DNA from 3 places in the Peribacillus sp. NPDC096540 genome. Region 3 is predicted to be linked to each of the others. Evidence: riboswitches for the same ligand, from Rfam matches in the RefSeq annotation. Region 3 holds a riboswitch; each other region holds the start of a gene.
The links. A riboswitch is a leader RNA that binds a small molecule or an ion and turns the genes downstream of it on or off. The one in region 3 is predicted to bind glycine.
Positions count from the first base shown of each region.

Region 1: it holds a riboswitch for glycine, as region 3 does, so the genes downstream of both, ACQKMR_RS08675 (amino acid permease) here and gcvT (glycine cleavage system aminomethyltransferase GcvT) in region 3, are expected to answer to the same signal.
Region 2: it holds a riboswitch for glycine, as region 3 does, so the genes downstream of both, glyA (serine hydroxymethyltransferase) here and gcvT (glycine cleavage system aminomethyltransferase GcvT) in region 3, are expected to answer to the same signal.

Region 1 is NZ_JBNNTG010000006.1:164,846-170,136, reverse strand. Features, by position in the region: gene ACQKMR_RS08690 (hypothetical protein) at 272-484, shown strand; gene ACQKMR_RS08685 (FAD-binding oxidoreductase) at 579-1,943, opposite strand; gene ACQKMR_RS08680 (hypothetical protein) at 2,291-2,974, shown strand; glycine riboswitch at 3,686-3,764, shown strand; gene ACQKMR_RS08675 (amino acid permease) at 3,943-5,283, shown strand.
Region 2 is NZ_JBNNTG010000056.1:9,841-15,131, reverse strand. Features, by position in the region: gene ACQKMR_RS26445 (iron-containing alcohol dehydrogenase) at 1-99, shown strand, start outside; gene ACQKMR_RS26440 (aldehyde dehydrogenase family protein) at 288-1,760, shown strand; gene speB (agmatinase) at 2,190-3,191, shown strand; glycine riboswitch at 3,358-3,457, shown strand; glycine riboswitch at 3,458-3,551, shown strand; partial or broken gene glyA (serine hydroxymethyltransferase) at 3,647-3,966, shown strand; gene ACQKMR_RS26425 (methyltransferase family protein) at 4,421-4,939, shown strand.
Region 3 is NZ_JBNNTG010000003.1:168,739-174,029, forward strand. Features, by position in the region: gene ACQKMR_RS04735 (YqhG family protein) at 1-670, opposite strand, end outside; gene ACQKMR_RS04740 (DEAD/DEAH box helicase) at 648-2,336, opposite strand; glycine riboswitch at 2,720-2,807, shown strand; glycine riboswitch at 2,811-2,894, shown strand; gene gcvT (glycine cleavage system aminomethyltransferase GcvT) at 3,047-4,153, shown strand; gene gcvPA (aminomethyl-transferring glycine dehydrogenase subunit GcvPA) at 4,172-5,291, shown strand, end outside.

The DNA.
Region 1 (5,291 bases), on a different contig from region 3:
ATTACTCCATATCCTCTTTGCATTGTCCACAAGTTATACACTACATTTTGCTACACTCTTTATTTTCGCTACGACTAGTTTATCTATTCGTTACACATTTAACTTCATTTATGTAAAAATACCCAAATTCCCAACTTATATGTTCCAATGATTTGGGTGGGGAATTCAGGATCATCGTGTTTTACGTTTTATATTTTTTCTCCTTATAAAAAAGAAAAGAAAGGTCATCCTAAAGGAGTATTCAAAAAAGGAAATAAGGAGAGAAAAATTAATGCCTCAACAACAAATCGATGTCAATCAATTAAATCAAGCAAAAGCAAATGTCACTCTTACACAAACTTTACTTAGTCAAGCAATTGAAAAATCTTCGTCGGACCCAACTTTGGCACAAGAAGCAATTAAACAAGCTGCTTCGGAAATCGCCCAAGCCCAATCATATGTAAGTCAAGTTTACAGTGTAATGCAAACTCAAAAAACGGAGTAAATAAGAACAGAATGTCACAAAAGCTAGATGATAAGAGGCCTATACCCATAAGTGGATTAGGCCTTTTTAGTTACTCACATAGATTAGGCAAACCTTATAAAAAAGGAGCGCCCCTGTTTTTCTTAAAACCTGGGATGCTTTGAAGGAATTTAAACGTATTAAATGGATCATATGCTGTTTTCACTTCTCGAAGCCGTCTAAAATTTTCTCCATAATACGCTGTTGGCCAATCTTTGATTTGCCGATCAGGCCAATTCACATAGTCACCATTCGTATAAGGTGATAAGGCACTCCTTAATTCTTTGATCCAGCGTATGTTTTCCCGTTCTTCTTCAGGATTGTTCCATGTAGCTAGGTACTCCTGGGCTATAATGGCGTTCCTGTAATAGAAAGCCGTTTCCCTTGGTTCGACCTTGCCTGCTGCTCCTCCAAGAGATTGTTGCCAAATGCCTGAATTTTCATTTGGTGCTTTTTCTAAAAATTGTTTCATCGTCAAGATCGCTTTCTTCGGAAAAGGTTTATTAATAAAAGATCCTGATCTCTTTCGATGGGCTGATTGATTTCCACTCGGATCGTCAAAGAACCGTACAGCTTCAATATATGGGACTTCCTTTATCAATACACTAGTTGGTGAACCAGTTCTCGTTAACGGCTGAAGAAGTTGCTTTAACTTAGATGACGTACCTACAAATTCACCTTGAGCGATAATTTGGTTTACTTCCTTTGACTTAAATTCTATTTCTGATGTTAGTCGTTCATCCGTGTGAGGTGCCCAATTTTGCCATGCATTAAATACTTCTTCGAAATCTTCCCATCCCCATGTAATGGAGAAGACTGAAACCCTAGAAATGGGGTGCACCTTGAATGTAAAGGATGTGACAATACCAAAGTTCCCGCCTCCCCCACCGCAGCAAGCCCAAAATAAATCACTATTATGATTCTTGTTTGCTTTAATGAGTTCAGCACCTTTACTCCCACTCGCTCTTACCATTTCTAGTTCAATCAGATTGTCACAAGTAAGTCCAAACAACCGCGTTAACATGCCAATTCCCCCGCCAAGCGTAAGGCCGACAAGGCCTACACTGCTTTCGGTACCTGCAGGGATAGTCGTGCCGTATTCCCATAATTTATTATATACCTTCCCTAAATTAGCTCCGGCTTCTATTTTCGCAATCATTTTTTCACGATTGACCTTGATTCTATCCATTTCGCTGACATCAATAATAAGACCGCCATTTACTAATGAAAAATTTTCATAGCTATGTCGGCCGCTCCTCACCCGAAAAGGTATATGATTCTCCCTCGCCCACTTCAATGCATTTTGTACATCCTTTGTATTCTGACAAAATACAATTATCTTTGGGAATTTTGGGAAGCTTAAATTATTATTTATTCTTGCCTGCTCATATTCAGAATCATCAGGTGTAACGATCCGTCCGGTAAGCTTTGTCTTTTCCAAAATATAACCCCCTTTCTCAGATAATGTAGAGAGGATGTTATATACTATGAAAATCTTTAGGAGTAGACACATTCTTTAGCGAAAAGGTTTCAATTAATCTAATACATACTTTTAACTCAACATTCGTACCTTAAAAAGTAGGATATATAGTTTTTCTATATAATAGAGCACACTTAACTCGTGAATTTTCATGTTTTACTCGTGAATTCCACCAATTTACTCGTAACAATTTCAATAAACTTAACAGGTGATGACTGTATGCACTCTACTCGCCCCCCTTCTTTGTTGATTCACGCAGCTAAAGTGAGTACGCTAGAAATAAACGGGAACAAAAGGGAGATGGGCTGATGTTGAAAGAAAAGATCATAGCTTGTTTTAGTGGTGGCAAAGATTCCACGTATATGCTTCATAAGCTGTTAAAAGAAAACAAATATGAAGTCGTATCATTAATTACAACCGTTACGACTGATGATGAAACATCCGGACACATGGTTGATTTTAAATTGATCCAAGCTCAAGCAGCATCCATTGGAATTCCATTATACAAAATTCAATATCCTTTATATGATGGAAAAGGTTTTGAAAATGGCCTAATTGGCGCCATGAATTTTTTTGGCAATCAAGGTATCTCCAAAATTGCATTTGGAGATCTTTTTCTGGAAGATTGTATCGAATACAAAAAGAACTTAGTTGAGTCTAATGGTTATGAACTAATCCTTCCTTTAGCCGGAATCAACCCGAAACAGCTAGTCCAGGAGTTTCTTGATTTAGGGTATAAAGCGAAAATAGTCAGCATTCGTTTAGATAAGCTCGATCCTTCTTTTTTAGGAAGAGATCTGGACCATAAATTTATTAAAGATTTACCAGAGGATGTAGATCCATGTGGTGAGTTTGGTGAATATCACTCATTCGTATATAACGGAGATATTTTCTCTCATCCGATACAACTAGACTTAGATGATGAAATGTTTGTACTTCCTGCAAATCCATTATTCAGCGAGGTTGGCTATAAACGTGTGGTAAAAGTTTAATTTCCTCATTAATATTGTCAGGGATCTTTGGGGACATAAACCCAAGAGGATGCCTGACACCTTTTTTATGATCTCAATTCAGCTTTTATTTGCGGATTCATTCTTAACGGAATGAATCTCCATTTTCCATTATAATTACGATGAAGGTTTTGCATTCCAGTTTATAGTTCACTTTTAACTGATTATGGATTGGTTTTATATCGCAAAATACGCTATTGTTATTAACAATAAAATTTTCTATGCTCATCAATAGGACTACTGTTTCAATCGCCTGCACTTTTAATAAACTAAAAAAACATGGTCATAAGGTTGGCATTTCCTTTGATAAATGTTGTCCATATAAAATGCCCAGTGCTCCTAATCCAATAATTGATACTGTTTTTATCTCCATAATTCCTTTCACCTTTTCAGCTAAAATTTATCACGCTATTCAGATAATAACCGCGATTAAAGTGCCAGTTCCTATGGCATGGATTGTATAGAAAAAAACAACTAGAAAGCCTATAATATTGTGAAATACCAAGAATGACGGCCTAACTTTCCAATTCCATATTGACCTATAGAATAAACAATGATAGAATTCCAATATTATATTATTGTTATTTAAATATAATGACAAATGACCGAAAGAAGATTCATTTCTTCCACAGACGGACATTTATTACAACCGCATACTAGTAAGCGTTGAATGCTATGGATCACACTATAGCAGGAGCAGCTTCTGGAGAGACTGTACATAGTACAGCGCCGAAGGATTCACAATCTCAGGCAAAAGGACAGAAGAGTAACGAATGATGAATTGTTATTCTTTAACCTGACGAGATTGGTAGTATCCAATCTCTTTTTTTATTGTCTAAAATCCAAGATATTGCCATTTAATGGCATAAGCGAGGTGAAAAAACGAGCTATACGGAATATAGAATCACGCTCCACACGACTAAGATGAAAAACAACGGGAGATGCTCAAATTGGCTAAACAGGAATTGAAAAGAGATTTAAAAAATCGCCATATACAATTAATTGCAATAGGAGGAACCATTGGTACCGGTTTATTTCTTGGATCCGGTAAAGCCATCCAATTGGCCGGTCCATCCATTATCTTTTCCTATCTTATTATAGGGATTGCCTTATTTTTTGTTATGAGGGCTTTAGGGGAATTACTTTTATCCAACGCAGGTTATACGTCATTCACCGAATTCGCTACCGAATATATCGGGCCGTGGGCTGGATTCGTGACCGGATGGACCTATTGGTTCTGTTGGATCATGACAGCCATGGCCGATATCATCGCGGTTGGTGTCTATATGCAATATTGGTTCAATATCCCTCAATGGATACCGGCTCTTGCCTGCCTGGTCATTCTGTTAGGATTGAATTTATTGACCGTTAAATTGTTTGGAGAACTTGAATTCTGGTTCGCGCTCATTAAGGTTATCACGATTGTTGCCTTGATTATTGTAGGCATCATCCTGTTAGTCATTGGCTTTAAAACAAACACGGGAACCGTTTCACTCACCAACCTTTGGAGCCACGGAGGCATGTTCCCGAACGGCGTATCCGGCTTCCTGCTATCCTTACAACTGGTTGTCTTCTCCTTTGTAGGGGTCGAATTAATTGGTGTTTCTGCAGCAGAAACAGCAAACCCGAAAAAAAATATACCGTCTGCCATCAATAAAATCCCGGTCCGAATTTTACTTTTCTATGTAGGTGCTATACTCGTCATTTTATGCGTCAATCCTTGGACACAGCTGGATTCATCAAGCAGTCCATTCGTAGAAGTCTTTACACTAATCGGCATACCAGTCGCTGCAGGGATTATCAATTTTGTCGTCCTAACATCCGCTGCATCTGCCGGCAACAGCGGTTTATTTTCAACAAGCCGTATGCTTTATACGTTAAGCAATAATAACGATGCTCCTGCAAAATTAGCAAAATTAAATAAACATGCTGTTCCAAGTAATGCCTTGTTTACATCGGCAATCGTCGTCTCCCTAGGGGCATTGCTAAGCAAAATGATCCCGGAACAGGCCTTTACAATAGTGACAACAATCAGTGCCATCTGTTTCATTTGGGTTTGGAGCATCATCTTGATTTCTCATATCAAATATACGAAAAAACGTCCGGATTTGAGAGCCCAATCAACTTTCAAAGCTCCTTTTACACCCTTTATCAATTACGTTATTTTAGGATTATTTCTGTTCATCCTAATCGTTATGCTATTCGCTGAAGCTACACGGGTATCACTGTTAATGACGCCAATCTGGTTCATTCTTTTACTCGTACTCTATAACTATCAGAAAAAGAAGTAGCCATTTTT
Region 2 (5,291 bases), on a different contig from region 3:
CATTTATGTACACAGACGAATTCAAGAAAAGTGACACGCGAAGATTATTTGGCATTATTCCAAAAGACTTATGAGGCGAAAAACACAACATTAATTTAAAAATTTAACTAGATTAATGTTGATCTAGAATTTTTGAATCGGCGGCCGGCTTGATGGGAGTTTTAATTGGGCGGCCGCCATGTTTTACAGAAAACATGCGTATGCCCACTTGCTGCGGGTACATAATTAGCTATTTATGGATATGAGATTGCTATAAAGTAAGATTAACGAACTGGAGGTTTTTCAAATTGCATAAGTTGAAAATGTTTATAAACGGTGAGTGGATGGATTCTTTAAGTAAACAGAAGAAAAATATTGTAAATCCGGCAAACGGCAAGATCATTGCAGAGGCTCCCAACGGAAATGCAGAAGATGCCAAGATGGCTATTGATGCAGCACGACTAGCATTTGATTCTGGGATTTGGTCGGACTTACCGGCTTCGGAACGGGCTTCCTATTTATTTAAAATAGCGGAGAAGATTGAAGAAAATGTATCTGAGCTTAGCCAACTTGAAACAGCCAATACCGGAAAACCTCTTAAAGAGTCAGAGTTTGACATTGCTGACGCAGCGGATTGTTTTCGCTACTATGCCGGTTTAGTCACAAAACCGGACGGCCAAACGTATCCTGTTTCTGGTCCTGTACAGGCTATGGTTGTTCGAGAGCCGGTAGGGGTATGTGGACTGATCGCTCCGTGGAATTTTCCTTTACTGACGGGAGCTTGGAAAATAGCCCCTGCCCTTGCTGCAGGAAATGCGGTCGTGTTTAAACCAGCCGGGATAACTCCGGTTACCACTACCAAATTGTTCGAGATTATCAAAGAAGTTGGCATTCCAGATGGCGTTGCCAATCTCGTGATGGGCGGTGGGGGAACCGTAGGAAATGAAATAGCGGAAAGCGATAAAGTCGATATGGTTTCATTCACTGGCAGCACCTCAACGGGCAGAAGCATCATGAAAACAGCTGCTGGAAATATTAAGAACATTGCCCTCGAACTAGGCGGCAAGTCACCTAACATCATTTTCGCCGACGCAGACTTTGAGACAGCAGTGGATTATGCTTTATATGGGATTTTTGTAAATGCAGGTCAAGTTTGTAATGCAGGATCGCGTTTGCTGCTTGAAGAGAGCATTCACGACAAGTTTATCGATAGACTGATAGAGAAAGCGAAAAAGATCCAAGTCGGTCCTGGTGATCAACCTTCTACAGAAATGGGTGCCCTTGTCAGTGAAGCACATATGAATGAGGTACTCCAATATATTCAACATGGCATAGAAGAAGGGGCGACATTAGCCTGCGGCGGCAAGCGTATCACAAGCAATGGGCTTGAAAAGGGCTATTTTGTTGAGCCGACAATATTTGTTGATACCAAACCGGACATGAGAATTGTTCAGGAAGAAATATTTGGGCCAGTACTGACTGTACAAAAGTTTAAAGATGAAGCGGAAGCCATCCAGCTTGCTAATGATTCCCCATATGGCCTCGCAGCAGGTGTATTTTCCCAAGACGGTGCAAAGGCTTTAAGAGTGATTAAGAAAATAAGGGCCGGAATTACATGGATTAATGCCTACAATCTAGCCTACAATGAAGCCCCGTGGGGAGGCTACAAACAGAGCGGAATTGGCCGTGGATTAGGAACTTTTGGTTTAGATGAGTTTAGTGAGGTAAAACAAATCAACATTAACTTAGAAGTGGAACCAACCAAGTGGTTTGATCATTAAAAATTGAGAAGTAGAGATAAATGAGTAAAAGAGAGTGAGTAATGCTTACATCGAAGAAGTTCTAATAATAGAGGAAGCATTTTTTTGAATCCACCAAAATTTTAAAATGTTATTTCTGTAAATGGGCTGGAAAAGAAAGAAAGCTGTCAGCCTAATTGTTTATTTTACTAGTGCTAGTTCATCAAGATTTGTTTTTTAAGACCTAATTTAAGACCTAACAAGAAAATAATAATATTTTACAGTATATGTATTATATTCCACGCGCTCTTTCTCCGTGGCGTTTACTAGGGAGAATCGAGTAATCAGAAAATATGTTGGTTCCTGGTAGTCATTATTGACTACACAATTCCGTTTTGCCTAGTTTTATAGGTTGGCAGGAAGCTTGCCTATATATTAACGAGGACGTAATACAAGTGGGAGGCAAAGTTCATGTCGAATAATGAAAAACAACATCTTAATTTACCTTTTACCGGAATCTGTACGTTCGGGAAATATCCCGTATGTCCTGATCTAGACCAGCTAGATGCAGATGTAGCTGTCATTGGAGTTCCAAATGATATGGGAACACAATGGAAGTCAGGCGCAAGAATGGGTCCAAGAGGAATTCGGGAGGGCTCTACATTATATAGTTTCGGGTTAGATGGTGCCTATGATATTGAAAATGATATCATTTATCTTGGCCCGAAATGGAAAGTCGTTGATTGCGGTGATGTAGACATAGTCCATGGGGATATGATGCAATCCCATGATAATACGGAAATAGCCATTCGAAAAATCGTTTCAAAAGGTGCAATGCCAGTTGTTTTAGGTGGAGATCATTCCATTACAATTCCAGTAGGAAAGGGCTTGGGTGAACTCGGGCCATTTCATGTGATCCAGATTGATGCACATTTAGACTGGGCAGATCACCGTTCAGGAATGCGGGTTGGACATGGAAGTTGCATCCGCCGCTTATCTGAAATGAATCATGTTCAAAAGATTTTCCAATTGGGCATTCGTGGAATCAGCAGCAGTAAAAAAGAAGATGTCGATGCTGCCAGAGAATACGGAAGTGTCATCTTGTCTCCCCGCCAAATGAGAAAGATGGGATTTGAACAGGTTCTGGAACTTATTCCAGAAGGTGAAAAATATTATATTACCATGGACATTGATGGCCTCGACCCATCGATCGCCCCTGCGACAGGCACACCTTCTCCTGGAGGCCTGCTTTATGATGAAGTCAACGAATTACTCCATGGAATTGCAAAAAGAGGAGAAGTAATCGGTTTTGATATGGTAGAAGTAGCTACTCCTTACGATCATACGGGAATAACTGGACAAGTGGCAGCGCGCCTCTCATTAGACTTACTTAGTTATGTTTTAAAAGAAAAAGAGAAAAACCAGGCTGCAATCAGCGATTATCAAGAGCAGAACTACATAAAGAAGCATTAGTCTGTTAAATTTGAAAGCGTTTGCTGATATAAAGTGATTTTCCTCCGTTTTATCTTTTCTTAGTTTCCTGAATATGTATAAATAAAGAGGCGATACCATAAAAAATACTTATGTAAATAATGTACAATCGCGAATATTTAGAGTGTTTCAAAAAAATATATAGCTGATGACGATTGTGGGAGAGTGCAATGTAGACAGCCACTGAAGGAGCAAGTTCCAAAAAAACCTTGGAACAAATCTCTCAGGTAAAGAACCACAATGGGACGCAACTCTGGAGAGAGCGTTTATAAAACGCCACCAAAGGGGAAGACTCTTTTTAGCATAGAGTTAAACTCTCAGGTAAAAGGACAGAGAAGGGAATGTTGCCATTACCCTTTTCTGTCCTTTTTTGCGTGCAAAAACAGGGAACATGATATGAAGTGGCAGCAGCTATCTAAAAAAAGGAGGAAATAAGAATGAGTTTGCAGAAAAATGATCAAACCATTTTTAAGCAATTGAAAACGAAAGGCAACGGCAACATCAAACACTAGAGTTGATCGCATCAGAAAACTTCGTCAGCCAAGATGTATTAGAGGCCATGGGAAGTGTGATGACGAATAAATATGCAGAGGGTTATCCAGGAATACGTTATTATGGCGGATGTGAATTTGATGATGTGGCAGAACAAGCAGCTATTGAGCACTTAACAAAGCTGTTTGGTGCCAAATATGCAAAGGTTCAGCCTCACTCAGGTGCATACTCGACTTGGAAGTATTTTGTTCTATCACAAATGGGATGCCAGTACTAGTTTGTGCCTCCCATGATTACTTATTCCCTATATCAATACCAACATGTCCACCTTTTTTTAGTATTAAAGAATACTATATGTCTGGCATTACTCCCCTAGTAGATACCGGTTTTTCAGTAGTGTCTGGAAATTAGGAGTATCTCTTGGCGATGAACCACGCTTTGGATTACGTTAAACAACTTATTGGGCAGGGAGTTCAACAAGGGATTATTTATTATTTGTAGAACTTATTACTTAATATTTTTTTCTGGAAGGAGTATTTAGATGAGACAAATAATCGCTCTGTGAAGTATTTAAGTGAGGAGGATGAATATGTTTCAAACACTAGAGGATTTCTTAAATTATGGAATAAATGTAAGTTTACATATTTTGGGGTATTCGTAATATAAATAAGTAGCAATAAACTTCAATTGTAAATTAAAGACCTAAAAGGTGGGATAGAATGGATGCATTTTTGACAGTTATACCAATTATACTTATAAGGTATGGCCTATTGAGTGCAATAAGTAAAGAGGGGCCTAAACGTGCAGGTTTCTTTGCTCCATTATTGGGAAAAGAAAAAGTGGCTTTCTGGATTTATCAAATTACGACCGCCCTTATTCTATTATTTTTATTACTACTCAAAATTAGAACAGACTCAGTTTGGTTTTATATCGGCCTAATAATCTATATTTCAGGAATTGTTTTATATGCGGTATCTATAGTAAATTATGCTAAACCTAAAATGAATGGGATAAATGTAAACGGGTTATATCGAATATCCCGCAATCCTATGTACATTGCATATTTCATTTACTTCTTGGGTTGTGTATTGCTTACACATTCATGGATATTGCTTGGGTTATTAATAGTTTTCCAAATATCAGCGCACTGGATTATTCTTTCAGAAGAAAGATGGTGTATCAAGAAATTTGGGGAAGAGTATATAAAATATATGAATAGAGTGAGACGTTATTTTTAGATAGGTACGGTACAAATTTGATATTCAAGTGGTGATCCCCCATCTTTTAAAATATTCATTAAGGAAGCACATAACGGACTTCCTTTAAAACTTTAAAATAATCAACATTATTCTTAAACATAGCCTTTATTATAAAAACAAAATTTTGAAAGAATGTACTTAAGTTAACAGGTGCGTTAGTTGATTAAGGAACACAAAAATGATCAATCTTTTTTATAAAAGAATAATCCAATTAAATAGTATAAGGGCATGTTTTGATTAATCTTTTTTCAAAACATGCCCTTTCTATTTATTCCTTTATCAAGGTGGAAAAAGAAGCTCTTCCTATTGGGTTTTTGCATCTTTTAATTAG
Region 3 (5,291 bases):
CCTTATAAAAATGCTCCAATAAATTTAAGTCATTCTGCCAGCGCTCTATGGCTTCTTCCGCCCAAGAATGGTCATCGTTCTCGAAACTGGTTCGGATATATGTATCAAGTCTTGCTAACCCACTTTTTGGCATGATTAACGGTGAGAGGGTGAAGGAGTAATCCGGTATCTTCGGTGTGACCTTAACCGGTAAAACACGATTGTGAAATCCTTCCATGATCTCTCCGGAGATTAAATTCAATCCGACAGACATAAAGATATCTTTTTTTCGATCACATTGATAAGATATTTTCACATTTAGTGTTAGCCAGGGAAACAATGGATTATGCCCGCCATTTGATGGAAGTGTATCCTCGAAAAGTCTAGTATATCCAGCCAGCCTTTTTGTTGATTCGATAATTTGACGGAGACGGGGCGAACCAAAGTGAATTCGTTCTCCTTTCATATTGGGTGGAGCCTGTTCAGGATCGGTAATGAAAGTAATCTGTGCTGGGTTTGGAATCCCGCCCGTTTTTTCGAGATAATGCCAATAAAAGGGACGGTTCATTAACTCTTTATCCATTTCAATCGTCAGTTGAACAGTAATATGGGATGGGGTATTTTCTAGTACTTCACAATCATTAGCTTCAAAGAAAGTTATTAAAAAATTATGAATTTCCTGTTGCTGCATGAATCTCACCTTCCTTCATAGCTTGAGCGAATTGAATCATGGATGAAAAATTATCCATCTTAATTTTCATTTCACCCTCTGTTCTTGACTCACCGACCACGTCAATTAAATATTCTTCGATGTTGCTAATATCCAGCTTCGTTAAAATATCATCCAATTCACCAATTACTTTTTCAAACAAATGGATTTTTTCATATAATAATTTCAAAATATGTTCTTCAACTGTATTTTTCGTTGCAAAGTTATAAATCATGACATCTTCTTCCTGACCAAGTCGGTGAATCCGTCCAATTCTTTGTTCAAGTCTCATTGGATTCCATGGCAGGTCAAAATTAATCAAGTGGTGGCAAAATTGAAGGTTTATTCCTTCCCCACCAGCTTCGGTAGCAATTAAAACCTGAATCTGCTTTTGGAATAATTCTCTCATCCAGTCTTTTTTTCCACGCTTAAATCCGCCGCGGAAAGGAACCGAGGAAATTCCATTCTGTTGTAAATACCACTGTAAATATAGCTGAGTAGCTCTGTATTCCGTAAAAATAATCACTTTGTCATCAATTTTCTTGATGAGTTCTAAAGCTTTTTCAGCCTTGGAGTTTTGTACCGTTTCATTTACCTTCTCAAACAGCTCATCCAGCTTTGCTAAGAAGTCAGGGGAAGGCTGTTCATATTTGGCTTTCATGTTTTTCAATGTATAAAAAACGGCTTCTCTGCTGCTGCATGCTTCTCTTTGGAGCGTGAGTGCTGAAAAAGAACTTCCCTTCGCCCTATCTGAAACAGGCTTAAATTTGGAAACAGCGTCGTACAAGGCTTGTTCAGTTGGAGAAAATTCAATGATGATTGTTTCCACCTGCCTTTTGGTCCATTCAATTCCAGTATCAGCCCGTCGGTTCCGAATCATTACAGTATTGACGAGTTCCTTTAGATGCTCATCCTCAATAATATTACGGCCTTTGCCTTTATATTTCTCAGAAAAGAGTGTTGCATTTCCCAGGTGCCCCGGTTTTAATAACGAAACTAGATGGAAAATTTCTTCGACTTTATTTTGAATTGGCGTAGCTGTCAGCAGTAAACAAAATTTCTTTTTCAGATTTTGGACAAATTCATAGTTCTTCGTTTTATTATTTTTAAGTTTATGAGCTTCATCAATAATGATAAAGTCATATTCCTGATTAAAAATGATATCTCGATGCGGAGCGCGTTTCGCTGTATCAATGGATGATATAACAACATCGCATGATTCCCACACATAACTTTTTCTTTGAACAACAGCCGGAATATGAAACTTGGTATTCAATTCAAAAGACCATTGACTTACAAGTGAAGCGGGTACAAGGATTAATACTTTTTTAACAAGACCTCGGATCATGTATTCTTTTAGAATCAAGCCAGCTTCGATTGTTTTACCGAGACCTACTTCATCAGCTAAAATGGCTTTTCCATTCATCTTTTCAACTACCTGCTTTGCTGCTTCCAATTGGTGGGGAAGCGGGGTGAGCTGTGGAAGATGCTTGGGTGCCTGTAAACCTTCAAAATCAGGAATAATGAGGTTTTCTTCCATTTGAACAGCCAATTTATAAAGCTCCCAATTTCCCCATGGACCGTCATTTTCCATCTTTTGTAGAAACCCGTCATTCCAATCAGAACTGAAGGATATATTAATTTTCATTGAAACTACTCCTTCTAAAATCATAATTTTCTTATTTAGGGTTGAAACCCGAACATTTTATATGTGTAGTAAGAAAAATATTTCTCTGTAAAAAGATATTGCAGAGAAAAGTTTCTTAAGGTAGGATGTAAGTATATTTAGAAAATTCCAATTTCCCAAACGCTTAAAAGAAGCGTCCATTTTTCTGAATGTAGCGTTTTTAATAGTATGGGCAACCGGCTCCTACTTTATCCCAGATTAACAGACTAGAGATCATTCATTAAGTTCCCCGAAGTTTTAAGGAGAGTTGGTAGAGAACGCATTTTGTAAATGCACAGAGGTTTTACTAACTATCAGTAGGAATTATTTACTTTCCTAATTGGTGGAGACACATTTATATGCGGGTGAAGATAAGGGGAGAGACTACGAATGTAGCGCCGAAGGAGCAAACTTAGCAGTGAATCTCTCAGGCAAAAGAACTCTTATTGGACGCAACTCTGGAGAGCGCCGCTCGTTGCAGGACGGCCACCAAAGGGGAAAACCTATTATATAGGTAAACTTTCAGGTTTCAGGACAGAGAAAAAGCTCTATAGGGCTTTCTCTGTCCTTTTTTGTGCCCTTTTTTCCTCATTATGAACAGGATGAGAAGTATAAGAAGATCTGATTGAATGGAAAGAAGATTTTAGAAAAGAAAGCAAAGTACATTTAAAAAATATAAGGGGGGTCATTTTTTGACCAATTTAAAAAGAACGCCACTATTTGAGGTTTATCGTGAATGCGGAGGAAAAACAATCGATTTTGGCGGCTGGGAACTTCCTGTTCAATTTTCGGGTATCAAGGACGAACATGAAGCAGTTCGTACAAAAGCTGGCTTATTTGATGTCTCCCATATGGGTGAGGTTGATGTAAAGGGACCAGGGAGTCTTTCCTTTTTACAAAAAATGATGACCAATGATGTATCAAAGCTAAAACAGGGTGGTGCAATTTATACGGCTATGTGTTATGAAAACGGCGGTACGGTTGACGATCTTATCATTTATAAAAGAGCAGAAGATGACTATCTGCTCGTGGTCAATGCCGCCAATACAGAAAAAGATTTTAACTGGCTTCAAGCTAATTGTTCAGAGGATGTCCAACTTTCGAATGTATCAAGCGATTATACACAGTTGGCATTGCAGGGACCTCTTGCAGAGAAAATATTACAAAAACTATCTAATGATACACTTTTGAGTGAAATTGGCTTTTTTAAATTCAAGGAAAATGTCCTGATAAATGGGCTTTCCACGATCGTTTCACGTACAGGATATACGGGTGAAGATGGTTTTGAAATATATAGCCGCAGTGAAAATGGCCCGGCCCTTTGGAGAGCTATTCTTGATGCAGGAAAAGAAGAAGGGATACAGCCGATAGGTTTAGGGGCACGTGACACACTCCGCTTTGAAGCTAAACTTCCGCTTTATGGACAGGAGCTTTCACCGGATATTACCCCAATTGAAGCCGGGATTGGTTTTGCGGTTAAAGTGGATAAGGAAGCCGACTTTTTCGGGAAAGCCGTTCTAGCTGAACAAAAGGAAAATGGGGCACCACGTAAGCTTGTCGGAATTGAAATGATTGACCGAGGCATTCCTCGTCATGGTTATAAGGTATACAGTGGGGATAAAGTCATTGGTGAAGTTACGACTGGCACTCAATCACCAACCTTGAAGAAAAATGTAGGATTGGTACTTATCGATAAAGACTATTCGGTGATGGATTTGGAAGTCGAAGTGGAAATTCGTTCAAAACGATTGAAAGCCGTTATTATACAAACACCTTTTTATAAAAAACCACGTAAATAGAGAGGAATGGTCATTAAGATGAAACATCGTTACTTACCCATGACAGAGCAGGATAAACAACAAATGCTGGAGGTAATAGGGGTCCCTTCTGTTGAGAACCTTTTCAACGATATTCCTGAAAGTGTCCGTTTTCAAGGCGAATATGACATTAAACCAGCTAAATCAGAGCCAGCCTTAATGAAAGAATTATCAAAACTTGCGGCCAAGAATGCTGATCTTAAAAACTATGCTTCCTTTCTTGGTGCGGGCGTGTATGACCATTATTCACCGGTCATCGTCGATCACGTTCTATCCCGTTCGGAGTTTTATACAGCCTACACTCCTTATCAGCCGGAAATTTCACAGGGGGAGCTTCAGGCCATTTTTGAATATCAAACGATGATTTGTGAAATGACCGGAATGGATGTAGCTAACTCCTCCATGTATGACGGAGGGACGGCATTAGCGGAAGCAGCGATGCTTGCATCCGGTCATACACGACGTAAGAAAATTCTCATTTCAGCTGCAGTACATCCTGAATCAAGGGAAGTCGTTAAGACGTATGCGAAAGGTCAGCGAGTAGAAGTCATTGAAATTCCATTTAAAGATGGTGTGACAGATCTAGCCGCCTTAAAGGAATTGGCAAAAGATGATATTGCGGGAGTCATTGTCCAATATCCAAACTTCTTTGGACGTATTGAACCGTTGAAAGAAATGGAAGAAATCATTCATGATGTGAAATCCATGTTTATCGTTTCGAGTAACCCTCTTGCACTAGGTGCATTGACACCCCCAGGTGCCCTTGGAGCTGATATCGTAACAGGCGATGCTCAGCCATTCGGTATTCCAGCAGCTTTTGGCGGACCTCATTGCGGATACTTTGCGGTCACGAACAAACTTGTTCGAAAAGTGCCAGGTCGTCTCGTCGGGCAAACAGTGGATGAAGATGGTAAACGGGGATTTGTACTGACACTTCAAGCTCGTGAGCAACACATTCGTCGTGACAAGGCAACATCCAATATCTGTTCCAATCAGGCGTTGAATGCTTTAGCAGCTTCTGTTGCGATGACCGCACTTGGGAAAAAGGGTGTCAAAGAAATGGCTGTTAATAATATTCAAAAAGCCTATTATGCGAAAAAAGCTTTAAAGGAAAAAGGAA